2 regions of the Lysinibacillus canaveralius genome follow, and region 2 is predicted to be linked to the other one. Evidence: a T-box and tRNA genes for the amino acid it is inferred to sense, from the RefSeq annotation. Region 2 holds a T-box; the other holds one or more tRNA genes.
What was found. The T-box of region 2 lies ahead of ileS (isoleucine--tRNA ligase). A T-box ahead of a tRNA ligase gene usually reads a tRNA of that ligase, here a tRNA-Ile.

Region 1 (16,296 bases), 850 kb from region 2:
GCCTCGTAATACGGCAGAGGGCGTGTACCGCTTTAAAAGTCATCACTATGGCAATAATGTGCTTGCCCGCTTTGAGGTACCTAACTTGGCCGATTATGAAGGATTTTTCCTGACTGAAGATGGCTTTGTAGCAGAAGGGATTACCTCAAATGTCTTCTGGGTGAAAAATGATATACTTTATACACCGCCGCTGGAAACCGGCATTTTAGGTGGTATAACTAGAAGCAGTGTGATGAGTCTTGCTGCCGATCTAGGCTTAACTGTAGAAGAAGGAAAATATAAGCCATGGGCACTTGAACAGGCGGAGGAATGCTTTGTTACGAATGCGGTACAGGAACTTGTACCAATCGAACGGATAGGAAGTTCGATTTTCAAGGGTTCTGCAGGGCGGGTTTATAACCGGCTGCATGACGCCTATATCGCAAAAATCTTACAGCGGATAAAGGGAGAATAAAGATGTTACAACACTATCCGAAACCACTTACATTAAACGGTATAACATTAGACTATAAAAAAGAGACTTTTATTATGGGTATTTTAAATGTAACGCCTGATTCTTTTTCAGACGGCGGTAAATATAATTCTGTCGATGCTGCAGTAAGACAGGCAAAGAAGATGGTAGCAGATGGGGCTAAAATTATAGATGTCGGTGGTGAATCTACGCGCCCGGGTTATGAACGTATTTCCGATGAAGAGGAAATCAAGCGGGTTGTACCTGTCATTGAAGCGTTAGTACGCGAAGTGCCCGCAGTCATTTCTATTGATACGTATAAATCAGCTGTAGCACGTGCAGCAGTTGAAGCGGGTGCCCATATGATTAATGATATATGGGGTGCTCAAGCAGATCCTGCTATGGCTTCTGTAGCTGCGGAATATAATGTGCCGATTATTTTAATGCATAACCGCAATAGTGAGCCGTACAGCAATTACTGGGAAGACTTTATAGAAGACCTTAAAAAAAGTATTGATATAGTGAAACAGGCAGGCGTTCCGGATCAGCATATTATGTTGGACCCCGGCATCGGCTTTGCGAAAAATTTAGAACAAAGTATTGAAACGATGCAGCGTCTGGAAGAGTTATCTGCCATGGGCTATCCGGTGTTATTGGCGACATCTCGTAAACGAATGATCGGCTCGATTTTGGACTTGCCCGTGGACGAACGTGTAGAAGGAACAGCGGCAACGTGTGCCTATGGCGTAATGAAGGGATGCCATATGATGCGTGTTCATGACGTGAAGGAAGTCGCTCGTACCGTAAAGGTAATCGATGCCCTTGTCGGTAAATTTGCAGTAGAAGGCGAGTTGGCACCTCGCCATTAAGAGGAGAGTTTTAAATATGGATTACATTCATTTAAGAGATATGCAATTTTTTGGCTACCATGGAGTGCTGCCGGAAGAAACAGTCCTAGGTCAGCGTTTTCGTGCCTCAGTATCATTGGCCGTCAATATTCAAAAAGCCGGCCAGACAGACAACTTAGAGGATACAGTTAGCTATGTAGGTGTATATGAAATCTGTAAGGATATCATTGAGGGCGAGCCGTTTAAATTGCTTGAAGCAGTGGCAGAAACAGTAGCAGCTCGTGTATTGTCCCAGTATGAAGGACAAGTGAAGGGATGCCGTGTAGAGATTATCAAGCCAGATCCGCCAATTCCCGGCCACTATAAAGAAGTAGCAGTAGAGATTGTGCGAGGTACATTTCAATGAATACGGTTTATCTATCAATTGGTACAAATATGGGGGAGAGAGAAGCTAATCTGAAGCTGGCTGTGAAGCTGTTAACAGAAGCACAAGGGGTAAGAGTTGAAGCGGTGTCATCGATTTATGAAACAGCGCCTGTAGGATTTATTGAACAAGCTGCCTTTTTAAATATTGCTGTACGTCTTACAACTGATTTATCATCGGCAGAAATGCTTCATCTATGTCAAAGAATAGAACAGGAGCTAGGCCGTATAAGAGAATTTCGGTGGGGTCCTCGTATCATTGACCTTGACATTTTACTTTATAATCACGAAAATATTGAAACAGAGAGCTTAATCGTGCCGCACGAACGGATGTTCGAAAGAGCGTTTGTCCTTGTGCCGTTAATGGAGATAAGCACTCCTGCTACAGGACAGCTACGCCGGGCATACGAAGCACTTGCATCAATAGATATTCAGAAAGAAGGCGTCGTGCAATGGAAGAAGAGCGTTACGGTAGAAGAATTCGTGCGTTCCGAAAGTTAAAACGAATCCAGCAGGTGGAATTCGCAAAACGGATTGGTGTGTCTACAACCATCTTAGGACGCATGGAACGTGGAGAGAAAATGCCCACTGCTGATCAGCTTCAAAAAATTGCAGACGAACTCCATATAGATGTGCAGGAATTAATCGGTGAATAACTTCAAGGAGGACATAACGATGACAAGCGAACAAAAGCCGTTTCAAATTGCGGATATCGTAATGGATAACCGTGTTGTATTGGCTCCAATGGCTGGTATTTGTAACTCGGCTTTCCGTCTTACCGTAAAGGAGTTCGGGGCAGGTCTGGTGTATGCTGAAATGATCAGTGATAAGGGGCTTGTACAGCGCAATCAGAAGACGCTGGATATGCTTTATATCGATGAACGTGAAAATCCAATGTCTTTACAGATTTTTGGCGGGGATAAAGACACGCTTGTAGAGGCAGCAAAGTACGTAGATCAAAATACAACAGCAGATATTATCGATATTAATATGGGTTGCCCAGTAAATAAAATTATTAAATGCGAAGCTGGAGCACGGCTTTTATTAGATCCAAACAAAGTCTATGAAATGGTAGCAGCCGTTGTAGATGCTGTGAAAAAACCAGTATCCGTTAAAATGCGGATTGGCTGGGATGATGAGCATATTTTTGCTATCGAGAATGCACAGGCGGTAGAACGGGCCGGCGGGGCAGCAGTTGCCGTTCATGGACGTACACGTGTACAAATGTATGAAGGTAAGGCAGACTGGAACATTATTAAGCAAGTAAAAGAGAACGTTACTATTCCGGTCCTTGGTAACGGAGATGTGGAAACACCTCAGGACGCAAAGCGCATGTTAGAAACGACAGGCGTAGATGCCGTAATGATTGGCCGTGCCGCACTAGGAAACCCTTGGATGATTTATCGTACCGTACAATATCTTGAGACAGGTGAACTAAAAGAAGAGCCTACAGCAGCTGAAAAAATTGATGTGTGTCTTCTTCACTTTGAGCGTCTCCTTCAATTGAAAGGTGAGGTAGTAGCTGTACGTGAAATGCGTAAGCATGCTTCATGGTATTTGAAAGGTATTCGTGGCAATGGGAAAATTCGTAACGCTATTAATCAAGCAGAAACAGCAGCCGAACTACGCGCATTATTAACAGGAGTAGTAGCGGAGTATGAAGTTCGGGAAACGGAAGTTGCGGCCCAGGCAGGCGCGATGTAAGGCAGAGAGTGTCACTTTAGTGACGCTCTTTTTTGATAATTTGACTAGAAATAGTCCGAAAGTGATGAATACATACGTGAATTTGTGTACAATAAGAAATTATGGACAAATGTACCGCACAACTGCGGATCATGAAATAAGGAGTGACAAACGTGTCAAATATAGAAGAATTAAACGACCAGCTTTTGGTGCGACGCCAAAAGATGACAGATATTCGCGAAAACGGCATGGATCCATTTGGCGGCCGCTTTGAACGTACACATTTATCAAATGAAGTAAAAGCTGAAAATGAGGAGTTTACAAAAGAGCAGCTGGAAGAAAACCCTCGTGAAGTAGTAATTGCAGGACGTATCATGACAAAGCGCGGTAAAGGGAAAGCTGGCTTTGCACACATCCAGGACCTAGGTGGCCAAATCCAAATTTACGTTCGTAAAGATGCGATAGGTGATGAAGCTTATGAGCTATTCAACAAGGCAGATCTTGGCGATATCGTTGGCGTGAAGGGGAATGTATTCCGTACACAAGTTGGAGAGTTATCAGTAAAAGCTACTGAATTCGCATTTTTAACAAAGTCTCTTCGTCCGATGCCAGAGAAATTCCATGGCCTACAAGATGTAGAACAACGTTACCGTCAACGTTACTTAGATCTAATGACAAATGAAGAGAGCAAAGAAACATTTATTATGCGCTCTAAAATCATTCGCGCCATTCGTAACTATCTAGATAACCACGGATATTTAGAAGTAGAGACACCGATGCTGCATACAATCGCTGGCGGTGCTGCTGCACGTCCGTTCATTACTCATCATAATGCACTGGATATGGAGCTTTATATGCGTATTGCGATCGAGCTTCACTTGAAACGTTTAATTGTGGGTGGATTAGAAAAAGTCTATGAAATCGGACGTGTATTCCGTAACGAGGGAATTTCGACTCGTCACAACCCAGAGTTCACAATGATTGAATTATACGAAGCATATGCTGACTATAAAGATATTATGGACCTAACAGAGAACCTTATCGCTCACGTAGCTCAAGATGTATTAGGTACGACAAGTATCCAATATGGCGAAGATACAATTGAATTAGGTGTAGGCTGGAAACGTGTACACATGGTAGATGCAGTAAAAGAGGCGACAGGTGTAGACTTCTGGCAGCCGATGTCTGTAGAGGAAGCGCGCGCATTAGCTTCAGAGCATGGTGTAGAAATCAAACCTGCGCATGAAGTAGGACATATCATCAATGAATTCTTCGAACAAAAGATAGAAGAAACATTAGTACAGCCTACATTTGTAACAGGTCATCCTGTAGAAATTTCGCCACTTGCGAAGAAAAATCCGGAAGATCCACGCTTTACAGACCGCTTTGAGTTATTTATTGTTCGTCGTGAGCATGCAAATGCCTTCACGGAGTTAAACGATCCAATTGATCAGCGTGAACGCTTTGAAGCGCAGTTAGCTGAAAAAGAAGCGGGGAATGATGAAGCACATGAGATGGATAATGACTTCATTGAAGCATTAGAATACGGTATGCCGCCAACAGGTGGTTTGGGTATCGGTATTGATCGTTTGATTATGCTATTAACGAATTCTCCTTCGATTCGTGATGTACTGTTGTTCCCAACAATGCGTCATACAACAAAGTAACGGAACATAATAAAAACAAGTTGTTTCTTTATATAAAGTTCCTTCATTAATTACAGAAGGAAAACGCAGGGAGTCACAGTGTGCTGTGGCTCCCTGTTTAATTGGGATTAAAGAAAGTGATCGGGATAGTTATAAAAATAAGAAGGCTCTTTTCTTTTATAGAATATCGGTGTTTCTCACTTTAATAAATAGGAAAAGTTAAGAGCGACTCTTTTTCAAATGTTGCATCGCTTATAAGGTGTTTATTTTGTATTTCTTCTATCATTAAAGAGGTGCCTAAAAGAGAAAAATGTGTAACTTAATAAGATAAGGAGGCAAGACGAAAAAAGGAGAGAAAAAGATTATAAGATTCTTTTAAAAAAGTATTGCATTTATATAAAAATCATGTTAAATTATTAAACGTCGCTGAAACGCGATAGTAAAATTATAAAACTTCTAAAAAGTTGTTGACTCGAATATGAGTTGGTGTTAATATATAAGAGTTGCTTTTAGATACTAAAGAGTAACTTGATAACTTTCGAAAAAAGTTATTGACACGAACTTCGGTAAGTGTTAACATATAAGAGTTGCTACTAAAGAAGTGGTAACGAAATGAACTTTGAAAACTGAACAAGCAAGACGTTAACAATAATTTTCTTTCTTAATTGAAAGAGACAATTTGACTAAAACAATAGTCAGCAACATTTTGAGCTTAACTCAAACTACTTTTATGGAGAGTTTGATCCTGGCTCAGGACGAACGCTGGCGGCGTGCCTAATACATGCAAGTCGAGCGGACGTTTTGTTGGTGCTTGCACCGACTTAACGTTAGCGGCGGACGGGTGAGTAACACGTGGGCAACCTGCCCTGTAGTCTGGGATAACTCCGGGAAACCGGGGCTAATACCGGATGATACTTTCTATCTCATGTTAGAAAGTTGAAAGATGGTTCTGCTATCGCTACAGGATGGGCCCGCGGCGCATTAGCTAGTTGGTGAGGTAACGGCTCACCAAGGCAACGATGCGTAGCCGACCTGAGAGGGTGATCGGCCACACTGGGACTGAGACACGGCCCAGACTCCTACGGGAGGCAGCAGTAGGGAATCTTCCACAATGGACGAAAGTCTGATGGAGCAACGCCGCGTGAGTGAAGAAGGATTTCGGTTCGTAAAACTCTGTTGTAAGGGAAGAACAAGTACAGTAGTAACTGGCTGTACCTTGACGGTACCTTATTAGAAAGCCACGGCTAACTACGTGCCAGCAGCCGCGGTAATACGTAGGTGGCAAGCGTTGTCCGGAATTATTGGGCGTAAAGCGCGCGCAGGCGGTCCTTTAAGTCTGATGTGAAAGCCCACGGCTCAACCGTGGAGGGTCATTGGAAACTGGGGGACTTGAGTGCAGAAGAGGAAAGTGGAATTCCAAGTGTAGCGGTGAAATGCGTAGAGATTTGGAGGAACACCAGTGGCGAAGGCGACTTTCTGGTCTGTAACTGACGCTGAGGCGCGAAAGCGTGGGGAGCAAACAGGATTAGATACCCTGGTAGTCCACGCCGTAAACGATGAGTGCTAAGTGTTAGGGGGTTTCCGCCCCTTAGTGCTGCAGCTAACGCATTAAGCACTCCGCCTGGGGAGTACGGTCGCAAGACTGAAACTCAAAGGAATTGACGGGGGCCCGCACAAGCGGTGGAGCATGTGGTTTAATTCGAAGCAACGCGAAGAACCTTACCAGGTCTTGACATCCCATTGACCACTGTAGAGATACAGTTTTCCCTTCGGGGACAACGGTGACAGGTGGTGCATGGTTGTCGTCAGCTCGTGTCGTGAGATGTTGGGTTAAGTCCCGCAACGAGCGCAACCCTTGTTCTTAGTTGCCATCATTTAGTTGGGCACTCTAAGGAGACTGCCGGTGACAAACCGGAGGAAGGTGGGGATGACGTCAAATCATCATGCCCCTTATGACCTGGGCTACACACGTGCTACAATGGACGGTACAAACGGTTGCCAACCCGCGAGGGGGAGCTAATCCGATAAAACCGTTCTCAGTTCGGATTGTAGGCTGCAACTCGCCTACATGAAGCCGGAATCGCTAGTAATCGCGGATCAGCATGCCGCGGTGAATACGTTCCCGGGCCTTGTACACACCGCCCGTCACACCACGAGAGTTTGTAACACCCGAAGTCGGTGAGGTAACCTTTTGGAGCCAGCCGCCGAAGGTGGGATAGATGATTGGGGTGAAGTCGTAACAAGGTAGCCGTATCGGAAGGTGCGGCTGGATCACCTCCTTTCTAAGGATATTTTTCGGAAGTATGTCACACGGTGATATACGTTAACGTTCTTGCTGTTCAGTTTTGAAAGTTCATACTTTCAAAACTTGCTCCTGCGGTTACTCGTCGCAAATGTGCGAAGAAGTAGACACAGGTAGCGCACTTGTTCTTTGAAAACTGGATAAAACGACATTGAAAGCAAACACAAATTTCTATCTTTAAATAGATATGAGTCAAACAAGTCAAGCAATTGACGTGTAAACTGAAGTCTAACTCTTCGAGTTAGCGTTAACTTATTGGTTAAGTTAATAAGGGCGCACGGTGGATGCCTTGGCACTAGGAGTCGATGAAGGACGGCACTAACACCGATATGCCTCGGGGAGCTGTAAGTAAGCTTTGATCCGGGGATTTCCGAATGGGGGAACCCACTGCGTTTAATCGCGCAGTACTTTCGCGTGAATTCATAGCGCGTTAGAGACAGACCCAGGGAACTGAAACATCTAAGTACCTGGAGGAAGAGAAAGAAAATTCGATTCCCTGAGTAGCGGCGAGCGAAACGGGAAGAGCCCAAACCAAGAGGCTTGCCTCTTGGGGTTGTAGGACACTCTATACGGAGTTACAAAGGAATGATTTAGGCGAAGCGACTTGGAAAGGTCCGCCAGAGCAGGTAAAAGCCCTGTAGCCAAAAAGTTATTCCCTCCAGAGTGGATCCTGAGTACGGCGGAACACGTGAAATTCCGTCGGAATCCGGGAGGACCATCTCCCAAGGCTAAATACTACCTAGTGACCGATAGTGAACCAGTACCGTGAGGGAAAGGTGAAAAGCACCCCGGGAGGGGAGTGAAAGAGAACCTGAAACCGTGTGCCTACAAGTAGTTAGAGCCCGTTAATGGGTGATAGCGTGCCTTTTGTAGAATGAACCGGCGAGTTACGATTACGTGCGAGGTTAAGTTGAGAAAACGGAGCCGCAGCGAAAGCGAGTCTGAATAGGGCGAAATAGTACGTGGTCGTAGACCCGAAACCAGGTGATCTACCCATGTCCAGGGTGAAGGTGAGGTAACACTTACTGGAGGCCCGAACCCACGCACGTTGAAAAGTGCGGGGATGAGGTGTGGGTAGCGGAGAAATTCCAATCGAACTTGGAGATAGCTGGTTCTCTCCGAAATAGCTTTAGGGCTAGCCTCGTGATTGAGAATACCGGAGGTAGAGCACTGTTTGGACTAGGGGGGCATCTCGCTTTACCGAATTCAGACAAACTCCGAATGCCGGATATTTATACACGGGAGTCAGACTGCGAGTGATAAGATCCGTAGTCAAAAGGGAAACAGCCCAGACCACCAGCTAAGGTCCCAAAGTAATCGTTAAGTGGAAAAGGATGTGGCGTTGCTTAGACAACCAGGATGTTGGCTTAGAAGCAGCCATCATTTAAAGAGTGCGTAATAGCTCACTGGTCGAGTGACGCTGCGCCGAAAATGTATCGGGGCTAAACGATTCACCGAAGCTGTGGATTGACATCTTTGATGTCAGTGGTAGGAGAGCGTTCTAACTGCGTTGAAGTCAGACCGGAAGGACTGGTGGAGCGGTTAGAAGTGAGAATGCCGGTATGAGTAGCGAAAGACGGGTGAGAATCCCGTCCACCGTATGACTAAGGTTTCCTGAGGAAGGCTCGTCCGCTCAGGGTTAGTCGGGACCTAAGCCGAGGCCGACAGGCGTAGGCGATGGACAACAGGTTGATATTCCTGTACTACCTCCTCACCGTTTGAGAAATGGGGGGACGCAGTAGGGTAGGGTAAGCAGAGCGTTGGTTGTCTCTGTTCAAGCAGTAAGGCGTGTGTGTAGGCAAATCCGCACACTGTAACGTTGAGCTGTGATGACGAGTCCGTATGGACGAAGTTCCTGATCTCACACTGCCAAGAAAAGCCTCTATCGAGGTGGGAGGTACCCGTACCGCAAACCGACACAGGTAGTCGAGGAGAGAATCCTAAGGTGTGCGAGAGAACTCTCGTTAAGGAACTCGGCAAAATGACCCCGTAACTTCGGGAGAAGGGGTGCTCTGGTAGGGTGAAAGCCCGAGAGAGCCGCAGTGAATAGGCCCAGGCGACTGTTTAGCAAAAACACAGGTCTCTGCAAAACCGTAAGGTGACGTATAGGGGCTGACGCCTGCCCGGTGCTGGAAGGTTAAGAGGAGCGGTTAGCGCAAGCGAAGCTGTGAATTGAAGCCCCAGTAAACGGCGGCCGTAACTATAACGGTCCTAAGGTAGCGAAATTCCTTGTCGGGTAAGTTCCGACCCGCACGAAAGGCGTAACGATCTGGGCACTGTCTCAACGAGAGACTCGGTGAAATTATAGTACCTGTGAAGATGCAGGTTACCCGCGACAGGACGGAAAGACCCCGTGGAGCTTTACTGTAGTTTGATATTGAATTTTGGTACAACTTGTACAGGATAGGTAGGAGCCAGAGAGCCCGGAGCGCCAGCTTCGGAGGAGGCGTCGGTGGGATACTACCCTGGTTGTATTGAAATTCTAACCCATGCCCCTTATCGGGGCAGGAGACAGTGTCAGACGGACAGTTTGACTGGGGCGGTCGCCTCCTAAAAGGTAACGGAGGCGCCCAAAGGTTCCCTCAGAATGGTTGGAAATCATTCGTAGAGTGTAAAGGCACAAGGGAGCTTGACTGCGAGACCTACAAGTCGAGCAGGGTCGAAAGACGGGCTTAGTGATCCGGTGGTTCCGCATGGAAGGGCCATCGCTCAACGGATAAAAGCTACCCCGGGGATAACAGGCTTATCTCCCCCAAGAGTCCACATCGACGGGGAGGTTTGGCACCTCGATGTCGGCTCATCGCATCCTGGGGCTGTAGTCGGTCCCAAGGGTTGGGCTGTTCGCCCATTAAAGCGGTACGCGAGCTGGGTTCAGAACGTCGTGAGACAGTTCGGTCCCTATCCGTCGTGGGCGTAGGAAATTTGAGAGGAGCTGTCCTTAGTACGAGAGGACCGGGATGGACATACCGCTGGTGTACCAGTTGTTCTGCCAAGGGCATCGCTGGGTAGCTATGTATGGACGGGATAAGTGCTGAAAGCATCTAAGCATGAAGCCCCCCTCAAGATGAGATTTCCCATTACGCAAGTAAGTAAGACCCCTGAAAGACGATCAGGTAGATAGGTTCGAGGTGGAAGTATGGCGACATATGGAGCTGACGAATACTAATCGGTCGAGGACTTAACCAAATTTTGAGTGCTGCACAATGAAACGTTTATCCAGTTTTGAAAGAACAAGAAAAAGTGTTGATTTAATTTAAAAAAACACTTGTAATAAGCACGGAAAGTGCTATAATAAATCTTGTCTTTAATAAAGTGAAGTGATGATGGCAGAGAGGCCACACCCGTTCCCATACCGAACACGGAAGTTAAGCTCTCTAGCGCCGATGGTAGTTGGGGGCTTCCCCCTGTGAGAGTAGGACATCGCTTCGCTTAATACCCAGGAGGATTAGCTCAGCTGGGAGAGCACCTGCCTTACAAGCAGGGGGTCGGCGGTTCGAGCCCGTCATCCTCCACCATCTCAAAATGCCGGTGTAGCTCAGTTGGTAGAGCAACTGACTTGTAATCAGTAGGTCGTGGGTTCGACTCCTATCGCCGGCACCATTTTGAGCCATTAGCTCAGTTGGTAGAGCATCTGACTTTTAATCAGAGGGTCGAAGGTTCGAGTCCTTCATGGCTCACCATTTTTATAATATGCGGGTGTGGCGGAACTGGCAGACGCACTAGACTTAGGATCTAGCGCCGCAAGGCGTGGGGGTTCGACTCCCTTCACCCGCATCTTTTAACTTCATATACTGTCAGAATAAAAAGCAACGCATATTGCGGAAGTAGTTCAGTGGTAGAACACCACCTTGCCAAGGTGGGGGTCGCGAGTTCGAACCTCGTCTTCCGCTCCAATATGCCGGGGTGGCGGAACTGGCAGACGCACAGGACTTAAAATCCTGCGGTGGGTGACCACCGTGCCGGTTCGATTCCGGCCCTCGGCACCATTTTTATGATTTTAGCGCCCGTAGCTCAATTGGATAGAGCGTCTGACTACGGATCAGAAGGTTATGGGTTCGACTCCTGTCGGGCGCGCCAAAAAATTACGGGAAGTAGCTCAGCTTGGTAGAGCACTTGGTTTGGGACCAAGGGGTCGCAGGTTCGAATCCTGTCTTCCCGACCATTTATACCTACAATATTTAAAATATATGGGGCCTTAGCTCAGCTGGGAGAGCGCCTGCCTTGCACGCAGGAGGTCAGCGGTTCGATCCCGCTAGGCTCCACCAATTTTATGAACTTTGAAAACTGAACAAGCAAGACGTTAACAATAATTTTCTTTCTTAATTGAAAGAGACAACTTGACTAAAACAATAGTCAGCAACATTTTGAGCTTAACTCAAACTACTTTTATGGAGAGTTTGATCCTGGCTCAGGACGAACGCTGGCGGCGTGCCTAATACATGCAAGTCGAGCGGACGTTTTGTTGGTGCTTGCACCGACTTAACGTTAGCGGCGGACGGGTGAGTAACACGTGGGCAACCTGCCCTGTAGTCTGGGATAACTCCGGGAAACCGGGGCTAATACCGGATGATACTTTCTACCTCATGTTAGAAAGTTGAAAGATGGTTCTGCTATCGCTACAGGATGGGCCCGCGGCGCATTAGCTAGTTGGTGAGGTAACGGCTCACCAAGGCGACGATGCGTAGCCGACCTGAGAGGGTGATCGGCCACACTGGGACTGAGACACGGCCCAGACTCCTACGGGAGGCAGCAGTAGGGAATCTTCCACAATGGACGAAAGTCTGATGGAGCAACGCCGCGTGAGTGAAGAAGGATTTCGGTTCGTAAAACTCTGTTGTAAGGGAAGAACAAGTACAGTAGTAACTGGCTGTACCTTGACGGTACCTTATTAGAAAGCCACGGCTAACTACGTGCCAGCAGCCGCGGTAATACGTAGGTGGCAAGCGTTGTCCGGAATTATTGGGCGTAAAGCGCGCGCAGGCGGTCCTTTAAGTCTGATGTGAAAGCCCACGGCTCAACCGTGGAGGGTCATTGGAAACTGGGGGACTTGAGTGCAGAAGAGGAAAGTGGAATTCCAAGTGTAGCGGTGAAATGCGTAGAGATTTGGAGGAACACCAGTGGCGAAGGCGACTTTCTGGTCTGTAACTGACGCTGAGGCGCGAAAGCGTGGGGAGCAAACAGGATTAGATACCCTGGTAGTCCACGCCGTAAACGATGAGTGCTAAGTGTTAGGGGGTTTCCGCCCCTTAGTGCTGCAGCTAACGCATTAAGCACTCCGCCTGGGGAGTACGGTCGCAAGACTGAAACTCAAAGGAATTGACGGGGGCCCGCACAAGCGGTGGAGCATGTGGTTTAATTCGAAGCAACGCGAAGAACCTTACCAGGTCTTGACATCCCATTGACCACTGTAGAGATACAGTTTTCCCTTCGGGGACAACGGTGACAGGTGGTGCATGGTTGTCGTCAGCTCGTGTCGTGAGATGTTGGGTTAAGTCCCGCAACGAGCGCAACCCTTGTTCTTAGTTGCCATCATTTAGTTGGGCACTCTAAGGAGACTGCCGGTGACAAACCGGAGGAAGGTGGGGATGACGTCAAATCATCATGCCCCTTATGACCTGGGCTACACACGTGCTACAATGGACGGTACAAACGGTTGCCAACCCGCGAGGGGGAGCTAATCCGATAAAACCGTTCTCAGTTCGGATTGTAGGCTGCAACTCGCCTACATGAAGCCGGAATCGCTAGTAATCGCGGATCAGCATGCCGCGGTGAATACGTTCCCGGGCCTTGTACACACCGCCCGTCACACCACGAGAGTTTGTAACACCCGAAGTCGGTGAGGTAACCTTTTGGAGCCAGCCGCCGAAGGTGGGATAGATGATTGGGGTGAAGTCGTAACAAGGTAGCCGTATCGGAAGGTGCGGCTGGATCACCTCCTTTCTAAGGATATTTTTCGGAAGTATATCACACGGTGATATACGTTAACGTTCTTGCTGTTCAGTTTTGAAAGTTCATACTTTCAAAAGAGGGCCTATAGCTCAGCTGGTTAGAGCGCACGCCTGATAAGCGTGAGGTCGATGGTTCGAGTCCATTTAGGCCCACCATATAAATTATTTATATACCTCTTATTTGGGGCCTTAGCTCAGCTGGGAGAGCGCCTGCCTTGCACGCAGGAGGTCAGCGGTTCGATCCCGCTAGGCTCCACCAAATATTTTACTCCAGCGTTTTTTATCGCATGGAGCAAACAATTGTTCTTTGAAAACTGGATAAAACGACATTGAAAGCAAACACAAATTTCTATCTTTAAATAGATATGAGTCAAACAAGTCAAGTAATTGACGTGTAAACTGAAGTCTAACTCTTCGAGTTAGCGTTAACTTATTGGTTAAGTTAATAAGGGCGCACGGTGGATGCCTTGGCACTAGGAGTCGATGAAGGACGGCACTAACACCGATATGCCTCGGGGAGCTGTAAGTAAGCTTTGATCCGGGGATTTCCGAATGGGGGAACCCACTGCGTTTAATCGCGCAGTACTTTCGCGTGAATTCATAGCGCGTTAGAGACAGACCCAGGGAACTGAAACATCTAAGTACCTGGAGGAAGAGAAAGAAAATTCGATTCCCTGAGTAGCGGCGAGCGAAACGGGAAGAGCCCAAACCAAGAGGCTTGCCTCTTGGGGTTGTAGGACACTCTATACGGAGTTACAAAGGAATGATTTAGGCGAAGCGACTTGGAAAGGTCCGCCAGAGCAGGTAAAAGCCCTGTAGCCAAAAAGTTATTCCCTCCAGAGTGGATCCTGAGTACGGCGGAACACGTGAAATTCCGTCGGAATCCGGGAGGACCATCTCCCAAGGCTAAATACTACCTAGTGACCGATAGTGAACCAGTACCGTGAGGGAAAGGTGAAAAGCACCCCGGGAGGGGAGTGAAAGAGAACCTGAAACCGTGTGCCTACAAGTAGTTAGAGCCCGTTAATGGGTGATAGCGTGCCTTTTGTAGAATGAACCGGCGAGTTACGATTACGTGCGAGGTTAAGTTGAGAAAACGGAGCCGCAGCGAAAGCGAGTCTGAATAGGGCGAAATAGTACGTGGTCGTAGACCCGAAACCAGGTGATCTACCCATGTCCAGGGTGAAGGTGAGGTAACACTTACTGGAGGCCCGAACCCACGCACGTTGAAAAGTGCGGGGATGAGGTGTGGGTAGCGGAGAAATTCCAATCGAACTTGGAGATAGCTGGTTCTCTCCGAAATAGCTTTAGGGCTAGCCTCGTGATTGAGAATACCGGAGGTAGAGCACTGTTTGGACTAGGGGGGCATCTCGCTTTACCGAATTCAGACAAACTCCGAATGCCGGATATTTATACACGGGAGTCAGACTGCGAGTGATAAGATCCGTAGTCAAAAGGGAAACAGCCCAGACCACCAGCTAAGGTCCCAAAGTAATCGTTAAGTGGAAAAGGATGTGGCGTTGCTTAGACAACCAGGATGTTGGCTTAGAAGCAGCCATCATTTAAAGAGTGCGTAATAGCTCACTGGTCGAGTGACGCTGCGCCGAAAATGTATCGGGGCTAAACGATTCACCGAAGCTGTGGATTGACATCTTTGATGTCAGTGGTAGGAGAGCGTTCTAACTGCGTTGAAGTCAGACCGGAAGGACTGGTGGAGCGGTTAGAAGTGAGAATGCCGGTATGAGTAGCGAAAGACGGGTGAGAATCCCGTCCACCGTATGACTAAGGTTTCCTGAGGAAGGCTCGTCCGCTCAGGGTTAGTCGGGACCTAAGCCGAGGCCGACAGGCGTAGGCGATGGACAACAGGTTGATATTCCTGTACTACCTCCCCACCGTTTGAGAAATGGGGGGACGCAGTAGGGTAGGGTAAGCAGAGCGTTGGTTGTCTCTGTTCAAGCAGTAAGGCGTGTGTGTAGGCAAATCCGCACACTGTAACGTTGAGCTGTGATGACGAGTCCGTATGGACGAAGTTCCTGATCTCACACTGCCAAGAAAAGCCTCTATCGAGGTGGGAGGTACCCGTACCGCAAACCGACACAGGTAGTCGAGGAGAGAATCCTAAGGTGTGCGAGAGAACTCTCGTTAAGGAACTCGGCAAAATGACCCCGTAACTTCGGGAGAAGGGGTGCTCTGGTAGGGTGAAAGCCCGAGAGAGCCGCAGTGAATAGGCCCAGGCGACTGTTTAGCAAAAACACAGGTCTCTGCAAAACCGTAAGGTGACGTATAGGGGCTGACGCCTGCCCGGTGCTGGAAGGTTAAGAGGAGCGGTTAGCGCAAGCGAAGCTGTGAATTGAAGCCCCAGTAAACGGCGGCCGTAACTATAACGGTCCTAAGGTAGCGAAATTCCTTGTCGGGTAAGTTCCGACCCGCACGAAAGGCGTAACGATCTGGGCACTGTCTCAACGAGAGACTCGGTGAAATTATAGTACCTGTGAAGATGCAGGTTACCCGCGACAGGACGGAAAGACCCCGTGGAGCTTTACTGTAGTTTGATATTGAATTTTGGTACAACTTGTACAGGATAGGTAGGAGCCAGAGAGCCCGGAGCGCCAGCTTCGGAGGAGGCGTCGGTGGGATACTACCCTGGTTGTATTGAAATTCTAACCCATGCCCCTTATCGGGGCAGGAGACAGTGTCAGACGGACAGTTTGACTGGGGCGGTCGCCTCCTAAAAGGTAACGGAGGCGCCCAAAGGTTCCCTCAGAATGGTTGGAAATCATTCGTAGAGTGTAAAGGCACAAGGGAGCTTGACTGCGAGACCTACAAGTCGAGCAGGGTCGAAAGACGGGCTTAGTGATCCGGTGGTTCCGCATGGAAGGGCCATCGCTCAACGGATAAAAGCTACCCCGGGGATAACAGGCTTATCTCCCCCAAGAGTCCACATCGACGGGGAGGTTTGGCACCTCGATGTCGGCTCATCGCATCCTGGGGCTGT
Region 2 (16,296 bases):
GGTTCTTATTTTTCTTGTGAGGCGTTATCGACTACGTTGGCAAGTTCGACAAAATCACTTTTATACGACATGTACTATTGAATTTTTAGGTCAGCAATTTTCTCTTGCTGCATTTATTGATACAGGCAATACATGCATAGAGCCAATTAGTGCCCTGCCTGTTCATTTTGTTTCTTTACAGGCGATGCAGGCCCAGTTGCCTCCCGATTTTGTACAGGCACTCATGAGTTGGCGACAAGAGGCTCCGTATGAATTGCATATGTTTTCAAAGGAAATTCAAAAATTGCTACGTGTCGTTCCTATTCAAACTGTGCAGGGGGATACGCTTGCACTAGCTTTTCGAACAAATGGGTTATCAATGGATGAACAAACTGTTCATGGGCATTATATGGTATTTACAGCCAAGGATGCCAAATTTCCGAAGCAGGTAGAGATCATTCTCCATGTGTCTATGCTTCCTATTCTATAAACAAAGGGGGACAATCATTGTTTCAAAAGCTACGCTTACTTTTTTTAAACATTTGGCGAAAAATATCACGCCAAGGAACATACTATATAGGAGGACATGATGCATTGCCAGTGCCACTAACTAGAGAAGAAGAATTAACTGTTGTCAAAGCATTTATGGATGGTGATTTACATGCGCGTGATACTTTGATTGAGCGCAATCTGCGTCTTGTTGTTTATATTGCAAGACGATTTGATAATACAGCCACACCAATTGAAGATTTAATCAGCATCGGTTCAATTGGATTAATTAAAGCAATTGAAACATTTAATACAGAAAAAAATATCAAGTTAGCAACATACGCCTCACGTTGTATTGAAAATGAAATCTTGATGCACCTTCGTAAAACAAGCCGTATGAAGAGTGAAGTATCACTCGATGAGCCGCTGAATTCAGATGCAGATGGAAACGAATTGCTGTTATCTGATATTTTAGGGACAGAGGAGCATATTATTTCAGATGATGTAGAAAGAAAACTCCAGCGTCAGCACATGTTCCATGCAATTAATTGTTTGAATCCGCGTGAAAAATATATTATGGAATGTCGTTTCGGCCTTAATGGTAAAACAGAGATGACGCAAAAAGAAGTAGCAGATCATCTTGGTATATCGCAATCATATATTTCCCGGCTTGAAAAGAAAATTATTCTGGATTTACGAGAGTATTTGAATGAGCCAATCGCATAATTGGTTGAATTTGGCGTAGCTCAAAAACGCATAGTCTTATCTCATACGGACAAACTGAACGATAAAAAAGTTCGGAGGAAAAGAGATGGTTCGTATGAAAGTTGAGCTATGTGGAGTTGACACATCAAAGTTACCAATTTTAAAACATGAAGAAATGAAAGCTTTATTCGAACGTATGCAAGCAGGCGAGGAAGAGGTACGTGAGCAGCTTGTTATGTGCAATCTAAGGCTTGTACTAAGCATAGTTGGACGTTTTTCATATCGCGGGGAACAGGCAGATGATTTATTCCAAGTAGGCTGTATTGGTTTACTAAAGGCTATCGATCATTTTGACCTGAAGCATAATGTAAGATTTTCCACTTATGCTGTACCGATGATTGTCGGTGAAATACGCCGTCATTTACGTGACCATCATGCACTTCGAGTATCGCGTTCACTACGGGATATTGCCTATAAAGCCATGCAGGCAAAAGAGCAGTTTGTACTTGAAAATCTATATGAACCGACGCTTGGCCAGATTGCCGAGATGTTAGAAATGAAACAGGAAGATGTGCTTTATGCCTTAGACGCTATTCAGGATCCTATGTCTCTGCAAGAACCAATTTATGCAGATGGCGCCGATCCGGTGTACATGCTCGATCAATTGAAGGGTGATGTTTCAGAGGATCAATGGGTTGCTTATGTGTCAGTGAAAGAAAGTATGCAGAAGTTGGATGAGCGTCAGCAATTAATCGTGGCGAAACGCTTTTATTATGGTGAGACCCAAACAGAAATTGCAAAGACATTGGGCATCTCACAAGCACAAATTTCACGTTTGGAAAAAAGTGCAATTGCTTTGATGCAGAAAGATTATAAGTTTGACTAAAGCGCACATTTCGTGCGCTTTTCTTCAAGGTAAAAAGGATAATTTTTCGTGTTCTAGATATACCTAGGTATTCGTATCTGCTGCTCAGGGTCACATCAGGCTAACAAGATGTTGGTCATAAAGACGTTGTCACAGGTCATAATGGCTTTAGCCTGTGTTTCTGGAGCATTTCTCAAGTGCTTGTAGGAGCCGGGCAGATGCGAATGCGTTTTTCTAAAAAAAGGAGGATTCGATGCGCTTTTCAGTAGTGCAGCAAAAAGAAATGATCGAGGCGGGAAGCGGGCGATTCATCGGTTATATCATCGATGCGGAAATCAATGAACAGAGTGGGTATATAGACTACTTTTTCGTTTCACAACCAAGAAAGTTTTACCAGCTCATTCAGGGGGAAGAAAGTGTTAAAAAGGTCGCAATTAGTGATATTCTCATAATTGGTAAGGATGTTATTATAGTAAAATGTGTCTCCGCATAGGTCACGCTATTCATTGATAAATGATGTTTAGCTTGATACAATAGGGGAAACTAATGATGTAAAGTTGGGAATAAAGTGACTAAAGTTATCAGTAATCTAGAGAAAATTCAAAACAATATAGATGAAGCGAAAAAACGTGCAGGTGCAGCTCAATCAGTGAAAATTGTAGCTGTTACAAAAGAAGTAGATGTAGCGCGGACAAAAGAGGTCCTTGAGGCCGGGCTTGTGCATCTGGGAGAAAATCGTCCAGAGGGATTACATACAAAGCTAGAACAAATCAAATCTGGCGCTCATTGGCACTATATCGGCACATTGCAGACACGGAAAGTAAAACAAATCATCAATGAGATTGATTATTTACATTCATTAGACCGATTGAGCTTGGCAGAAGAGATTGAAAAGCGTGCGGAAAAGCCAGTGAAGTGCTTCATACAGGCCAATGTATCTGGAGAAGAGTCAAAGCATGGCTTATCACGTGATGAGGTAATACCGTTTATCAAACAGTTGGCTTCCTATTCGAAAATCGAAATTGTCGGTCTTATGACGATGGCGCCGAATACGGAGAATGAAGATGTAATTCGTGGAGTATTTCGGGAATTAAAAAACCTTCAGCAGGAAGTTGTCGCCTTACAACTAGCATATGCACCATGTACGGAGCTTTCAATGGGGATGTCAAATGACTATGAAATTGCCATTGAAGAAGGAGCAACATTTGTAAGAATTGGAACGGCTCTTGTTGGATGACGAAAGAAGGGACGATGGATGAGCATGAAAAACATCATTAAAAACTTTTTCTATTTGGAAGAAGAAGAAGATCACGTAGTGCGTGAGGAATTAGATAAAAATCCTGTGATGAAACAGCAACAGTCTGAAGTACCTGCCCCAGCGATTAACAACCGTTTTAAAAAAGAGCGGAAAGTCGTTCCACAGCAAATGCAACAAGTACCTGCTCCAGCACAAAATAATGTGGTAAGCCTGCATACAGCAGCTTCCGCGAAAGGCGCCAAAGTCGTGTTAGTAGAGCCGCGTGTATATGCAGAAGCACAGGATATTGCTGAAAATCTTCGTAATAAACGTGCGACAATTGTCAATCTGCAACGCATTGATCGGGATCAGGGAGTGCGAATTATCGACTTTTTAAGTGGAACAGTATATGCTTTAAATGGGGATATTCAACGCATCGGTAATAATATTTTCCTCTGCACACCAGACAACGTAGAAGTATCCGGAGAAATCTCTGACTATATTATCGATGAAATTTAAATGCTAGAGAGGTAAATAAATGATTTATTATATTATTGCGCAGGCATTTACGATCTATACGTTTATGCTAATTGCTTACATTCTGCTATCATGGGTACCAGCAGCACAAAACTCAGCTGTAGGCCGATTTTTAGCAGCTGTATGTGAACCTTATTTAGGCTTTTTCCGTAAGTTTATTCCGCCAATTGGCATGATCGATATCTCGCCAATCGTTGCGTTGTTTGCTTTACGATTTATTCAACAAGGTCTACTGATTGTTGTAAGCTACATTGTGTAATTATTTCCCCGTACAGTCGTACTGTAGGGGGATTTTGTTTAGTACAAGGAGTTGCCGAAAAAATGGAGCATTTAATTCAGCATTTTAGAAAAGATGAACAGCCTTTTATCGAACAAGTTGTCGGATGGCAGAGAGAAGTGGAAGACCGCTATGCACCAAAGCTGACTGATTTCCTAGATCCTAGGCAGCGTTTCATCGTCACATCTGTAGTTGGCCAATCGGATGATTTGTCTGTTTATGAGGAGGGCGTATTTGATGAACCAGAGCGTATGCGTCTCATGATTGCTCCTTCCTATTTCACACCTGGCGAAGAGGACTATCAAATCACCGTATTTTCTGTTGGCTATCCATCAAAATTTGTCCAGTTGAAACATCCGGATGTATTGGGCGCCCTTCTTTCTGTTGGTATGGAACGCAGCAAGTTCGGCGATATCCGAGTAGCTGAAAATACTGTTCAATTTGCAGTGGCGGCTGAAGTGGCAGATTATGTTCGGGCGAACTTGACAAGTATAGGGAAAGTAAAAGTACATCTTGAAGAGGTTGGGACACAGCCATTGCTGCGCTTAGAGGAGGAATGGGTGGAGAGTACGACAACTGTCTCTTCCATGCGTCTTGATGTAGTATTAGCAACGATACTCAACATTTCTAGACAGAAATCTCAAAATTTAATTACGGCTGGCCGTGTAAAAGTAAATTGGACAGTAAGAGAGCAGGTATCCTTTGAACTGCAGGAGGGTGACATTCTTTCAGCACGGGGATTTGGCCGCCTAAAGGTTATTATGACGGAGGGAAGAACGAAAAAAGACAAAATCCGTCTTCAAATAGGTCGATTAGAGCAAAAACAGTGAAGCTAGACAAAATTTACTGAAAAACTGATGCTAATAAAGCGGCAACAAAGTATAATGATTACTAAACAGTAACGGGTAAAGGGGAGTAACGACATGCCATTATCACCACTTGATATACATAACAAGGAGTTTACAAGGGGATTCCGGGGATACTCGGAGGACGAAGTAAATGAATTTTTAGATCAAATCATTAAAGATTATGAGATTATCTTGCGTGAGAAAAAAGAGCTTGAAGACAGAATCAAGACAATGTCAGAGCAGATGACCCACTATAATAACTTAGAAGAGACATTGCAAAAGTCGATTGTTGTTGCACAGGAAGCAGCCGAGGAGGTACGCCGCAATTCTCAGAAGGAAGCGAAACTGATTGTAAAAGAAGCTGAGAAGAATGCAGACCGTATTATTAATGAAGCATTGACAAAGGCACGCAAAGTGACAATCGAAATCGATGAATTAAAAAAGCAATCTAAAGTATTCCGTAATCGTTTCAAGATGCTGGTAGAAGCACAACTTGATCTATTGAATACAGATGATTGGGATAAGCTATTGGAATACGATATACCAATGACTGATATTTATGAGCATACACGTGAGAAATTACAGACAAGCAATGAAGACTAATAATCAAATTAGCTAGAAAAGCTTGACGAATGTCAAGGATTTTTCATATACTGATACACAAAAGACGTTTATATGCATAATCGGCTAAGATAGAGACAGTATGGGAAAAACGGCGGTTTAGCGATTCGGGGGTGGTGAGAGCCCGAACAATGCGTTTTTTTACAGAAAATCACTCTGGAGCTGGTACGCTGAATCGAGTAGGCGGACCCGTGATACGCGACGTTACAGCGGCTAAGAGGCAGAATTATACTTGGTGTATGTTCTGCAAATTAGGGTGGTACCACGGAATAACAGCTTTTCGTCCCTTTTAGGGATGAAAGGCTTTTTATTTTGTATAAACGGATAAACTAGGAGGAGTATGAAATGGTGGAGTATAAAGATACGTTATTAATGCCGAAAACAGATTTCCCAATGCGTGGCGGACTGCCAACGAAAGAACCGCAAATCCAAGCAAAATGGGATGAGATGGATATCAACAAGCTAGTGAATGAGCGCACAAAGGATCGCCCGCATTTTGTGCTGCACGATGGCCCTCCATACGCAAATGGGGACATTCATATTGGCCACGCATTAAATAAAGTGCTAAAAGATATGATTGTGCGTCAAAAATCAATGACAGGCTATCATGTACCATACGTACCAGGCTGGGATACACATGGTCTACCGATTGAACAAGCGCTGACGAATAAAGGAGTCAAACGCAAGGAGATGTCTGTAGCGGAATTCCGTGAGCTTTGTGAAAAATATGCTTACGAGCAAATTGACAGCCAGCGTTCTCAGTTTAAACGCATTGGTGTACGCGGAGATTGGGAAAATCCTTATATTACATTAAAGCCTGAATTTGAAGCGCGCCAAATTGAAGTGTTCGGAAAAATGGCGGAAAAAGGATATATCTATAAAGGTCTTAAACCAGTCTACTGGTCGCCATCTTCTGAATCAGCTCTAGCTGAAGCAGAAATTGAATACAAGGATGTAAAATCACCATCTATTTATGTAAGTTTCGCAATTAAGGACGCAAAAGGCGTAGTGCCTGCAGATGCAAAATTCATTATTTGGACGACAACACCATGGACACTACCAGCGAACTTGGGAATTTCCTTGAATCCAGAATTTACTTATGTGGTAGTTGCGGTAGAGAATAAAAAATTCATCGTCGCAAAAGATCTGCTTGAAACTGTAGCTAATGCAATCGGCTGGGAAAATTACGAAGTCATCCAGGAAGTACAAGGAAAGCAGCTTGACCGTGTCGTAGCGCAGCACCCATTCTATGACCGCGATTCATTAGTAATGGTTGGTGACCATGTAACAGCTGAAGCTGGTACAGGATGTGTGCATACAGCACCAGGTCACGGGGAAGAAGACTACAATATCGGTCGTGAGTATGACCTTGGCATTTTATCTCCATTAGACAATCGCGGCTGCTATACAGAAGAAGCACCAGGATTTGAAGGAATCTTTTATGATGATGCAAACAAATTAGTAACAGAAAAGCTAAAAGAAATGGACGCGTTAGAAAAACTAGGCTTCTTCACGCACTCTTATCCACATGATTGGCGTACGAAAAAGCCGGTTATTTACCGTGCTACACCACAGTGGTTTGCTTCAATTGATGCATTCCGAGAAGAGCTGTTACAAGCAGTAACAGATACGACTTTCACACCGGCATGGGGTGAAACACGTCTTTATAATATGATTCGTGACCGTGGTGACTGGGTAATCTCCCGTCAGCGTGCATGGGGGGTACCAATTCCAATTTTCTATGCGGAAAATGGTGAACCAATCATCACACCAGAAACAATTGCACATGCAGCAAATTTATTCCGTGAGCACGGATCAAATATTTGGTTCCAAAAAGAGGCTAAAGAATTATTGCCAGAGGGCTTCACACATCCAGGCAGCCCGAATGGCATCTTCACAAAAGAAAATGACATTATGGACGTATGGTTCGATTCAGGTTCATCTCACCAAGGTGTACTTGTAGAACGCGGCATGAAATATCCAGCCGATCTTTATTTGGAAGGATCTGACCAATATCGCGGCTGGTTCAACTCATCACTGATCACGTCTGTAGCGATCAATGGCTATGCACCATACAAAGGCTTGCTATCCCACGGTTTCGTGCTTGATGGGGAAGGACGGAAGATGTCGAAGTCTTTAGGAAATGTCATCGTACCACAGAAGGTAATGGATCAATATGGTGCAGATATTCTTCGTCTATGGGTAGCATCTGTTGACTATACAGCGGATGTTCGTATCTCAATGGATATGCTGAAGCAAGTATCGGAAGTATATCGTAAAATCCGTAACACACTTCGCTTCTTACACGGAAATGTTGCCGACTTTAATCCAGCGACAGACCGCGTAGCATATGAAGACTTACGTGAAATGGATCAATATATGTACATGCGCATGCAGGATGTATTAAAGACCTCACGTGCTGCATATGACCGTTATGAATTCTCGACGGTATATCATGCAATTAATAATTTTGTGGCAGTTGAATTATCTTCATTCTATCTTGATATCGCAAAAGACGTAGTCTATATCGAAGGTACAGATAACAAAGACCGCCGTGCGATGCAGACAGTTATGTATGACACATTACAAATGCTATTAAAGGTGCTAACGCCAATTATCCCTCATACGACTGAAGAATTATGGGGTTACCTTGGTGCTGAGGAAGCATCCGTACAATTGACAGACTTCCCTGAAGTAGAAGAGAAGGAAAACTTCGGTCAGCTACGTGAAAAGTGGGCGAAGGTCATCGAAATCCGTGATGAAGTATTGAAAGCTTTGGAAGAAGCCCGAAATGCGAAAGTAATCGGAAAATCACTAGAAGCAAAAATTTCTGTTTATGCGGAAAGTGAGACGGTGGAATTACTAAATGATGCAAACATTGATTTTGCACAGCTATGTATCGTATCGCAATTCGTTATCGCAGGCAGTAAGGAAAATGCACCTGATAATGCGTTAGTCCTTGGCCAAACGGCACTTGTTGTAGAAAAAGCCGATGGTGAAAAATGTGAGCGCTGCTGGACAATTTCTGAAACAGTAGGAACAAACGAAGCTCATGCAACATTATGTACGCGCTGTGCAGAAGTTGTAGAGAAATATTACGTGTAATGAGAAAAGCTGGAGGAAACCCTCCAGCTTCAGAGTGAAGACAAAGTCATAAATCGACTTTGTCTTCACGTTTTTTTAGATACTTTAATAAAAAGAAAATTTACACAGCCTGTCTTGAAAACGCTTGCCAGACAAGGCGCGCCGACGAGTGAAGACACGAATAGAACCTAAGTTCATGAGCGAATGGCTCTTTATTTGCGACGAAAGCGAAGCGGCAGGAGCAGACGAGCGAGGCAAGCAACGATGGATGAGAGCGTTTGTCAACAGGCTGAAGCTGGAGGAAACCCTCCAGCTTTTTATATTAGAGTGAATGAACAACTGCATTTGCCCCTACCTGGCCGTACACCTAAATAGTATAATCAAATAAATCTATCAATATCTGCACGATGATAGTTTTACGAGAAATATAATGGGTAATGGAAATGGGAAAGGTGGGAAATAGTGAATGAAACGAAAATGGGGCACTCTTTTTTTAGCTGGCATGCTATGTTTTGGGCTCAGCGGATCCCCTGCAAATGCCGCGCTTGTAGATATTGCAGGTAATACGCATGAATCCGCCATTAAGCAATTGTATGAGCAAGATATCATTGGCGGTTATTCAGATGGTACATATAAGCCTGATGCAAATATTACACGCTCACAGGTTGTCCGTCTTTTAGGCAGATTTATTATAAGAGAAGGCTATGAAATTCCAGAAGATGCATTAACGGACAGCCGCTTTGAGGATATCCCCTCGGAAAGTGATGAAGAATTATTACAGTTAAGTGCTTTATTGTACGAGGAAGGGGTCTTCCAGGGCGCTTCCGGCTATTTAGATCCAAATAACCAAATGCAAAGACAGCATATGGCGGTTGTTATTGTACGAATGATGCATGATGTATTTGAAAAGGATTTAGTAGCTGAATACAAGGATGCAGGCTTTAACACATCCATTACAGATATACATAAGGCCCTTGATGATGAAAAGCGAGAAGCAATTACGGCTCTTGAATACGCAGGGATTACGATCGTAAAGCAATTCAATCCTTCTAATACTGTGACACGCGGTCAATTCGCTTCATTTTTAGTAAGAGCTTTGGAAACAGCAGGTGAAAAAAATGAGCTAAATACATCTGAATCAGGTGGCGAACCAATTGACCCGGCTGGAGAAAGCTCCAATGACATAGTAGATCGGCAGGTAGTATCAGCAGAAGGTCAAGAAGGGATGGGCGAAACGAAACAGCTAGAACAGCAGGCTGCTGCAGACATAGTACTGGGAGAAGAGCTTCTAACATCGGAAAATCTGGAATCTGATACAGAGTTTACAGAAACAGCACAGCCAGTAGATTTTTCAAAAGTGAAAAGCGCTGCAATCACGCGTGGTACGCCTCTATATTCTTCTCGAAATATGAAAAACCAAATTGGTATTTGGCAAAATGAAACATTTATTGTACCAATCACGTATTTGGCTGATAAGCATTTAGTAGTTGTCTCTGCAGGAGGCGAGAAATATTATGTAACGCCTGATGCTGTTGTACCTGCTGCATTAGAGGAAAGCACATCAGAGGGCGAGATAGTAGGGGCTGTCCGTACGGAAAATGCGTATCAACTGCTGGATGCACCAAATGGGAAGGCTATCCTTTCTGGCAATCGGATGACGAAGCTTCAGGTCATTGGTATGACAGATAATTATTATAAAGTGAAACTTGGTCAGAAGGACGGATATATTGCCCTTAGCCAAACGTACATTAATACCCGGAAAAATATAAAGTTAGCGGAAGCTACGACCTTTTCAGCAGGAGGGAAAGCTGCTGGGGAGCTAGCCGCGGGGGCAGTCATTAAGGCATCAGGTTTTGATGGCAGTCATTACAAGATTGCAGTAAGCGGTAAAACATTTACCTTCCCTCGACAAGCGGTTGTGGAAACAGATGAAGCAACGGGTATGGCAGCAGTGATACCAGCTAAATATCCCGAGACAATTACGGCTCAGACAGATACAGCTGTTAAACTTTCATCAGGTAAAGTGATTGGGAAGATCAAAGCGAATACAACAGTAGAGCTGAAAAATATTACTGCTTCAGTAGGGATTATTGAATTTTTAGGTGGCGCCGGCTATGTTAATCTTAGTGATTTTACCCATGCTGACGTCGTTAATCCGACGAAAAATGTTACACATCATGAAATGGAATATCAATTAAAAGTATTCAGCTTACTTTATCCGGAATTTACTGAGTTGAAGACGATTGGTAAATCTGTAGAAGGGCGCCCTATTTATGCACTTCGGGTAGGAAACGGGAAAAAGGAAATCCTAATGGATGCTTCCATGCATGCACGGGAGCATATGACGACAAATGTATTGATGGAGATGATTGATCAATATTCCTACCATTATGTAAGAGGTTCGAAATTTGGTTCTTATCAGGTGAAGTCGTTGCTTGATCAGGCAAGTATCTGGTTTGTGCCAATGATGAACCCAGATGGCGTGACTCTCGTGCAAAGCGGCTTAAATGCCGTTGCTAATAAAGATTTAGTAAGAAAAATAAATGGCAGCCCCAATGTTGCGCGGTGGAAAGCTAATATCCGGGGCGTAGATTTAAATCGTAACTTTGATGCAACATGGAGCTCCATTATATTAACGCCTCCATACAATGTACCTGCCTTTAAAAATTATAAAGGGATTGCTCCTTTTTCTGAACCAGAAGCAAAGGCGCTTCGAGACTTTGTATTAGCACGGCCATTTAAATCTTACATTACTTATCATTCTTCCGGACAAATTATTTATTGGGGTTATGACAGTATGAGTAACCATACTCGGAACTATAATCTCGTCAAAAGTGTAGCAAACGTAACAGGCTATTCAATTATTCCCCCTAATCCAAAGAAACCGACTGCAGCATCTGAGTCTTGGTTTACGAAAGTAAAGAAGATGCCAGCGATGACTGTAGAAATTGCCAAGTATTCTGGTGAAGGACCGGTATCGTTTAGTCAGTGGGAAGATGTCTGGCGCCGAAATCAGACAGTTGGCTTAGTGGGAGCGGCAGAAGCAAGTAAACGATAATAAAAAACTAGAAGGGTAGAGATGAGCCCTTCTAGTTTTTTTATGCTTCATTAGCACGCCAAAAGCGCCTATTTAAAGAAAATCTCCTTTGTATGGCGGTATTCACTCGGAGACAAAGTGACATATTTCTTAAATGTACCGCTATAATAATTCGGTGTGTTAAATCCATAATCAGCCGAAATCTGCTCAAGTGTATGATTGGTCCGCCGCAGCCCTTTCAACGACTGAATCAGCCTTGTATAGGCAACGTACTCGGGGAAATTGCGCCCGGTTTCTTTTTTGAATAGGCGTCCAAAATGTGTGGGACTGAATCCAGCATGGCGTGCAATATGCTGAATGTTGATCGGTTCATGGCACGTTTTTTCAATTAAATCGATTGCCTTGATAATTGAAGGATGTGATGCCAAATCCTCGAAATAACGTATGTGAATACAATCTACAGGCGGCTTTTTCCGCGCCTTTCGAGCCTGTAAATAGGATGTATGAAGATCAAGCGGTTTTTCAAAGGTTTTGCCTATTCCTAAATACATATAAATTTGCTGCTGTTTAAGCTGTTCGATTGCTATGGTCAGGGCATGTACGCCTGCAGTCCAATATTTGAAGGATGCATAGGGTGTGGGCACTTTGATGAGTACAAGTAAATAGCTGTTGAAGTACAGAAAAGAAACCTCGGTAAGAGACGAGAACAATTCATCTAATGTATGTTCAATGATTTTGCTGCATAAATCAACCGTCAGCTGTTTTTCATGCAATAAAAACCCTTGAAGGAATAGGACCGTGTTTGGCAGACTTCCATTTGGGACATGCGATCTTGCCTCAAAAAATTCTTTTTCATCTGTCATTTCTCCGCGTACGAGTCTTCGGAGAAAAGCTTTATAGAAGGGTGATCGCGTTTGGGCAAGCTCAGTGGATAACTCCGCATAACTGACAGGTTCCACCATATGGTCATCAAACATTGTCTGAAGTTTTTTAGCGGCACGCATAAATTTGTTTTTTTGTACGGGTTTAATAAGTAAATAGGGTAGTTCCAGTTCCATGGCAATTGGTGAGGAGTGGGCAAGGCGTTCATGAACAATTGGTACGATTACACAACTGGGATTGTACTTTTTAAATCGCTTTACGACTACCCAGTCGAAAAGGCGGTTGATTTCTTTAATATAAATATGAGCGCAGGAATGCTCCTGTACTAGCTCGTATTTGGACTCTAAAAAATTGTCCAGCCATTGATGAATTTCTGCTTTTTCCTTGCCATCCCTTATTTCCAGATAAATTTGCAGCATCTCTATTCCCCCCAATGATATTGCAGAAATAATCAGTATATTAAATTATTATACAGAAAATAGCGAAAAGTTGTATTAGTACAGTGAAAAAATGTAAGGGTATGAAAGATGAAAACCTATACAATAATTGTAAGATTGGTAATTTCATAGAGGGGGGCTTTTATGGCGGGAGATTACAGAGATTACGACTATGTAGAGGCAGGCACGGTGGATGTGAAAGATTTAAAGCCGCTGGATCCGCAAATTAGGGGGATCATGAAGGGTGAATTGTCAACTGGGCTCGTACTAACCATTGTTTATTTTGTCTTTATCTTTTCTATTCCGATTATGAACTGGTTTTTACCTGATTTGGCATTTTCTAAGTTCTGGGGTGGTATGACATTCACCTGGTTCGTAACAACGGTTGTTGCCATGATAATGGCAGTCGTGATTGCGGGAATTCATACATTCCTTTATGAACGACGTCTAGTAAAATATGAAGATGAAATCATCAAGTATGAGCATAGCAAACAACCATCTGACAATAAGGTGGTGGAATAATGCTGGAGCTACTGTTATCACCTAAAATGATTATGACAATCTTTTTAATGGGGACGATTGTCTATATCACATATTTAACAAAAAAGAACGAAAACGCTTCTGAGTTTTTCGTAGGGGGGCGCAGCTTTGGTTGGTTTACGAATGGTTCGGCAATCGGCGGGGATTATTTAAGTGCAGCGACATTTCTTGGAATTGCCGGCTTAACGTTCCAGCTTGGTTATGATGGTGCCTACTATGCTTTCTGCTTTTCGATTGGTTTAACATTATTGGCTATTTTCGTAGCAGGACCGCTGCGCAGATTTGGAGCCTATACAGTAGCTGACTTTTTAGGCTACCGTTTCCACAGTAAGCGAGCACGGCTGGCTGCAGTACTGGTCGTATTTGCAATTTCCGGCTTTTATGCCGCTCCTCAGCTTTTAGGAGCTGCACAAATTTTAAGCATGTTCTTTGGGACATCCTATGAATTCGGTATTATTTTTACATGTGCAGTAATGGTATTTTATGTAGGTGTCGGCGGAATGAAGGGAACGACGATTAACCAGGCATTAGAATTATGGATCCGTTTAGGCGCTTTCATCATTATGGCAGGGGTTGCAATCTATAGCGGACTTCACTACGACAAAGTGTTAGACGGCATCAATTCATTCACTGGTCCGATTGCTGATACTTCTCCGTATGCAATTGACGGTAAAGATTTGGAGTTCGATGGTGAAAGCTGGAGTGGGACAGGCTTCTATTTCCCTACATTCTGGGATACGATCAGCATGACGATTGGGTTGGCACTCGGTACGATCGGACTGCCGCATATTCTATTGCGCTTCTATACAAACCCAAGCGCAAAAGCAGCACGTAAATCGGCAATTATGGCAATCGCTATTGCCTCTGTCTTCTTCTTATTCGCTGTGTATTTAGGAACGGTAGGACGCGCTATCTTCTTAGGGGGAGAGGCTAGTGATCAGGTTATGGCTGATATGGTGACCGGTGGGAATAACATGGTCATTCCATCTACAGCCCAAGCGCTTGGCGGTGAATGGCTGCTCGGTCTTGTCATCGCGGGTGCGTTCGCAGCCATTTTCTCAAACTTATCCGGGCTGTTTATTGCAAGCTCAGGTGCGCTGGCCCATGATTTATATGGGACGTTTATCAAAAAGGATTTAACACAGCGTCAACGTGTAATGGCAGGGAAAGTTGCTATTCTGATTTTAGCTGTTGTCTACGGTGCTCTCGGATTACTTGTTAAGGATGCTTCAATCGGCCATCTCGTTGCATTAGCCTTTACTGTAGCAGCCAGTACGTTTACGCCGATATTCATCCTTGGCATTTGGTGGCGGGGAATGACGGAAAAAGGAGCGATCGCCGGGTTGATTGTCGGACTGGTCGTCTCTATGTGGATGATTTTCCTGCCGAGTACAGTACCAGCATTCCTAACGTTTAAAATTCCTGGTATCGTGACGGTTCCAGTCGGATTCCTGGCGGTCATCATTGTGTCGCTGATTGACCGGAAAGTGCCAGCCGATGTAAATGAATTCATGGTGAAGGTGCATTCCAAAGAATCCGAAACAGCCTAGGAAGATGTATGTATGCATTGTCGAGAAATCGGCAATGCTTTTTTTGTTTTCCCTATCCCTCCTATGGTAGAATAGATAAGATATCGTGTAGGGGGCGTCTAATGTGTATAAGTACTATAGTTTAGCCGCGCTTGTTATTTTTCTGGACCAGATAACAAAGTGGATGATTGTTAAAAATATGGAGCTTGGTGAACGTATTGCTATTTGGGATCCTTGGCTTGGACTTTTATCCCACCGGAACCGCGGAGCAGCGTGGGGGATGCTGGAAGGACAAATGTGGCTCTTTACAATTGTGACAGTCGGTGTAATCGCAGCGATTATTTACTTCTATCATACTGAGGCGAAAGGCAAGCCATTTTTCCAGGTAAGTTTAATGATTTTACTAGGCGGTGCGGTCGGAAACTTTATTGACCGTCTATTTTTAGGAGAAGTAGTTGATTTCGTGGATGTACTCATTCCAGTGATCGATTACCATTTCCCGATATTCAATATTGCAGATGCGGCATTGACGATTGCCGTAGTCATGCTGTTAATTGCCATTATATTAGATGACCGAGCAGAAAAGAAAAAGGTGAAAAAATGATCGAAACATATACTATTGAGGAACAACATGCTGGAGAGCGCATTGATAAGGCGTTATCAAGCCAGCAATCTGAATGGTCACGTACACAAATTAGTAACTGGATTACAGATGGCCTTGTAAAGGTAAACGGAGCTGCAATAAAAGCAAAGTATAAGGTGAAGGCAGGGGATATCGTAGAAATCGATGTACCGGAAGCTGAGCCGCTTGAAGTTGTAGCGGAAGACCTGCAGCTGGAGATCGTTTATGAAGACGCCGACGTGCTTGTCGTGAACAAGCCGCGCGGGATGGTTGTGCATCCGGCGCCGGGTCACATGACAGGTACGCTTGTCAATGGACTGATGTATCATTGTAAGGACTTATCTGGGATTAATGGTGTTTTGCGTCCGGGTATCGTCCACCGTATCGACAAAGATACAACAGGGCTTTTAATGGTTGCTAAAAACGATGTGGCACATGAAAGTCTAGTCAACCAGCTTGTTAATAAAACAGTAACGCGTAAGTATACAGCGTTAGTTCATGGCCATATAGCTCATGATAAGGGAACAATCGATGCACCAATCGCACGTGACCCGAAAGATCGTCAGAAACAGGCAGTAGTTGATGGAGGGAAGCATGCCGTAACTCA

Region 1: it encodes a tRNA-Ile, which carries the amino acid that the T-box ahead of ileS (isoleucine--tRNA ligase) is inferred to sense. The anticodon was not compared.

What each region holds. Positions count from the first base shown of each region.
Region 1 is NZ_CP154840.1:4,555,061-4,571,356, forward strand. Features, by position in the region: gene pabC (aminodeoxychorismate lyase) at 1-454, shown strand, start outside; gene folP (dihydropteroate synthase) at 457-1,320, shown strand; gene folB (dihydroneopterin aldolase) at 1,337-1,705, shown strand; gene folK (2-amino-4-hydroxy-6-hydroxymethyldihydropteridine diphosphokinase) at 1,702-2,223, shown strand; gene AA0Y26_RS22950 (helix-turn-helix domain-containing protein) at 2,175-2,378, shown strand; gene dusB (tRNA dihydrouridine synthase DusB) at 2,398-3,426, shown strand; gene lysS (lysine--tRNA ligase) at 3,570-5,072, shown strand; rRNA gene AA0Y26_RS22965 (16S ribosomal RNA) at 5,779-7,333, shown strand; rRNA gene AA0Y26_RS22970 (23S ribosomal RNA) at 7,611-10,539, shown strand; rRNA gene rrf (5S ribosomal RNA) at 10,667-10,782, shown strand; tRNA gene AA0Y26_RS22980 (tRNA-Val) at 10,793-10,868, shown strand; tRNA gene AA0Y26_RS22985 (tRNA-Thr) at 10,878-10,953, shown strand; tRNA gene AA0Y26_RS22990 (tRNA-Lys) at 10,958-11,033, shown strand; tRNA gene AA0Y26_RS22995 (tRNA-Leu) at 11,046-11,127, shown strand; tRNA gene AA0Y26_RS23000 (tRNA-Gly) at 11,172-11,246, shown strand; tRNA gene AA0Y26_RS23005 (tRNA-Leu) at 11,251-11,339, shown strand; tRNA gene AA0Y26_RS23010 (tRNA-Arg) at 11,354-11,430, shown strand; tRNA gene AA0Y26_RS23015 (tRNA-Pro) at 11,439-11,515, shown strand; tRNA gene AA0Y26_RS23020 (tRNA-Ala) at 11,543-11,618, shown strand; rRNA gene AA0Y26_RS23025 (16S ribosomal RNA) at 11,739-13,293, shown strand; tRNA gene AA0Y26_RS23030 (tRNA-Ile) at 13,381-13,457, shown strand; tRNA gene AA0Y26_RS23035 (tRNA-Ala) at 13,485-13,560, shown strand; rRNA gene AA0Y26_RS23040 (23S ribosomal RNA) at 13,737-16,296, shown strand, end outside.
Region 2 is NZ_CP154840.1:832,736-849,031, forward strand. Features, by position in the region: gene AA0Y26_RS04085 (sigma-E processing peptidase SpoIIGA) at 1-469, shown strand, start outside; gene sigE (RNA polymerase sporulation sigma factor SigE) at 487-1,194, shown strand; gene sigG (RNA polymerase sporulation sigma factor SigG) at 1,280-2,059, shown strand; gene AA0Y26_RS04100 (PRC-barrel domain-containing protein) at 2,292-2,531, shown strand; gene AA0Y26_RS04105 (YggS family pyridoxal phosphate-dependent enzyme) at 2,607-3,275, shown strand; gene AA0Y26_RS04110 (cell division protein SepF) at 3,294-3,794, shown strand; gene AA0Y26_RS04115 (YggT family protein) at 3,814-4,071, shown strand; gene AA0Y26_RS04120 (RNA-binding protein) at 4,134-4,919, shown strand; gene AA0Y26_RS04125 (DivIVA domain-containing protein) at 5,013-5,540, shown strand; T-box leader at 5,618-5,849, shown strand; gene ileS (isoleucine--tRNA ligase) at 5,904-8,663, shown strand; gene AA0Y26_RS04135 (hypothetical protein) at 8,839-8,973, shown strand; gene AA0Y26_RS04140 (M14 family zinc carboxypeptidase) at 9,109-11,700, shown strand; gene AA0Y26_RS04145 (helix-turn-helix domain-containing protein) at 11,769-12,980, opposite strand; gene AA0Y26_RS04150 (hypothetical protein) at 13,143-13,520, shown strand; gene AA0Y26_RS04155 (cation acetate symporter) at 13,520-15,088, shown strand; gene lspA (signal peptidase II) at 15,192-15,671, shown strand; gene AA0Y26_RS04165 (RluA family pseudouridine synthase) at 15,668-16,296, shown strand, end outside.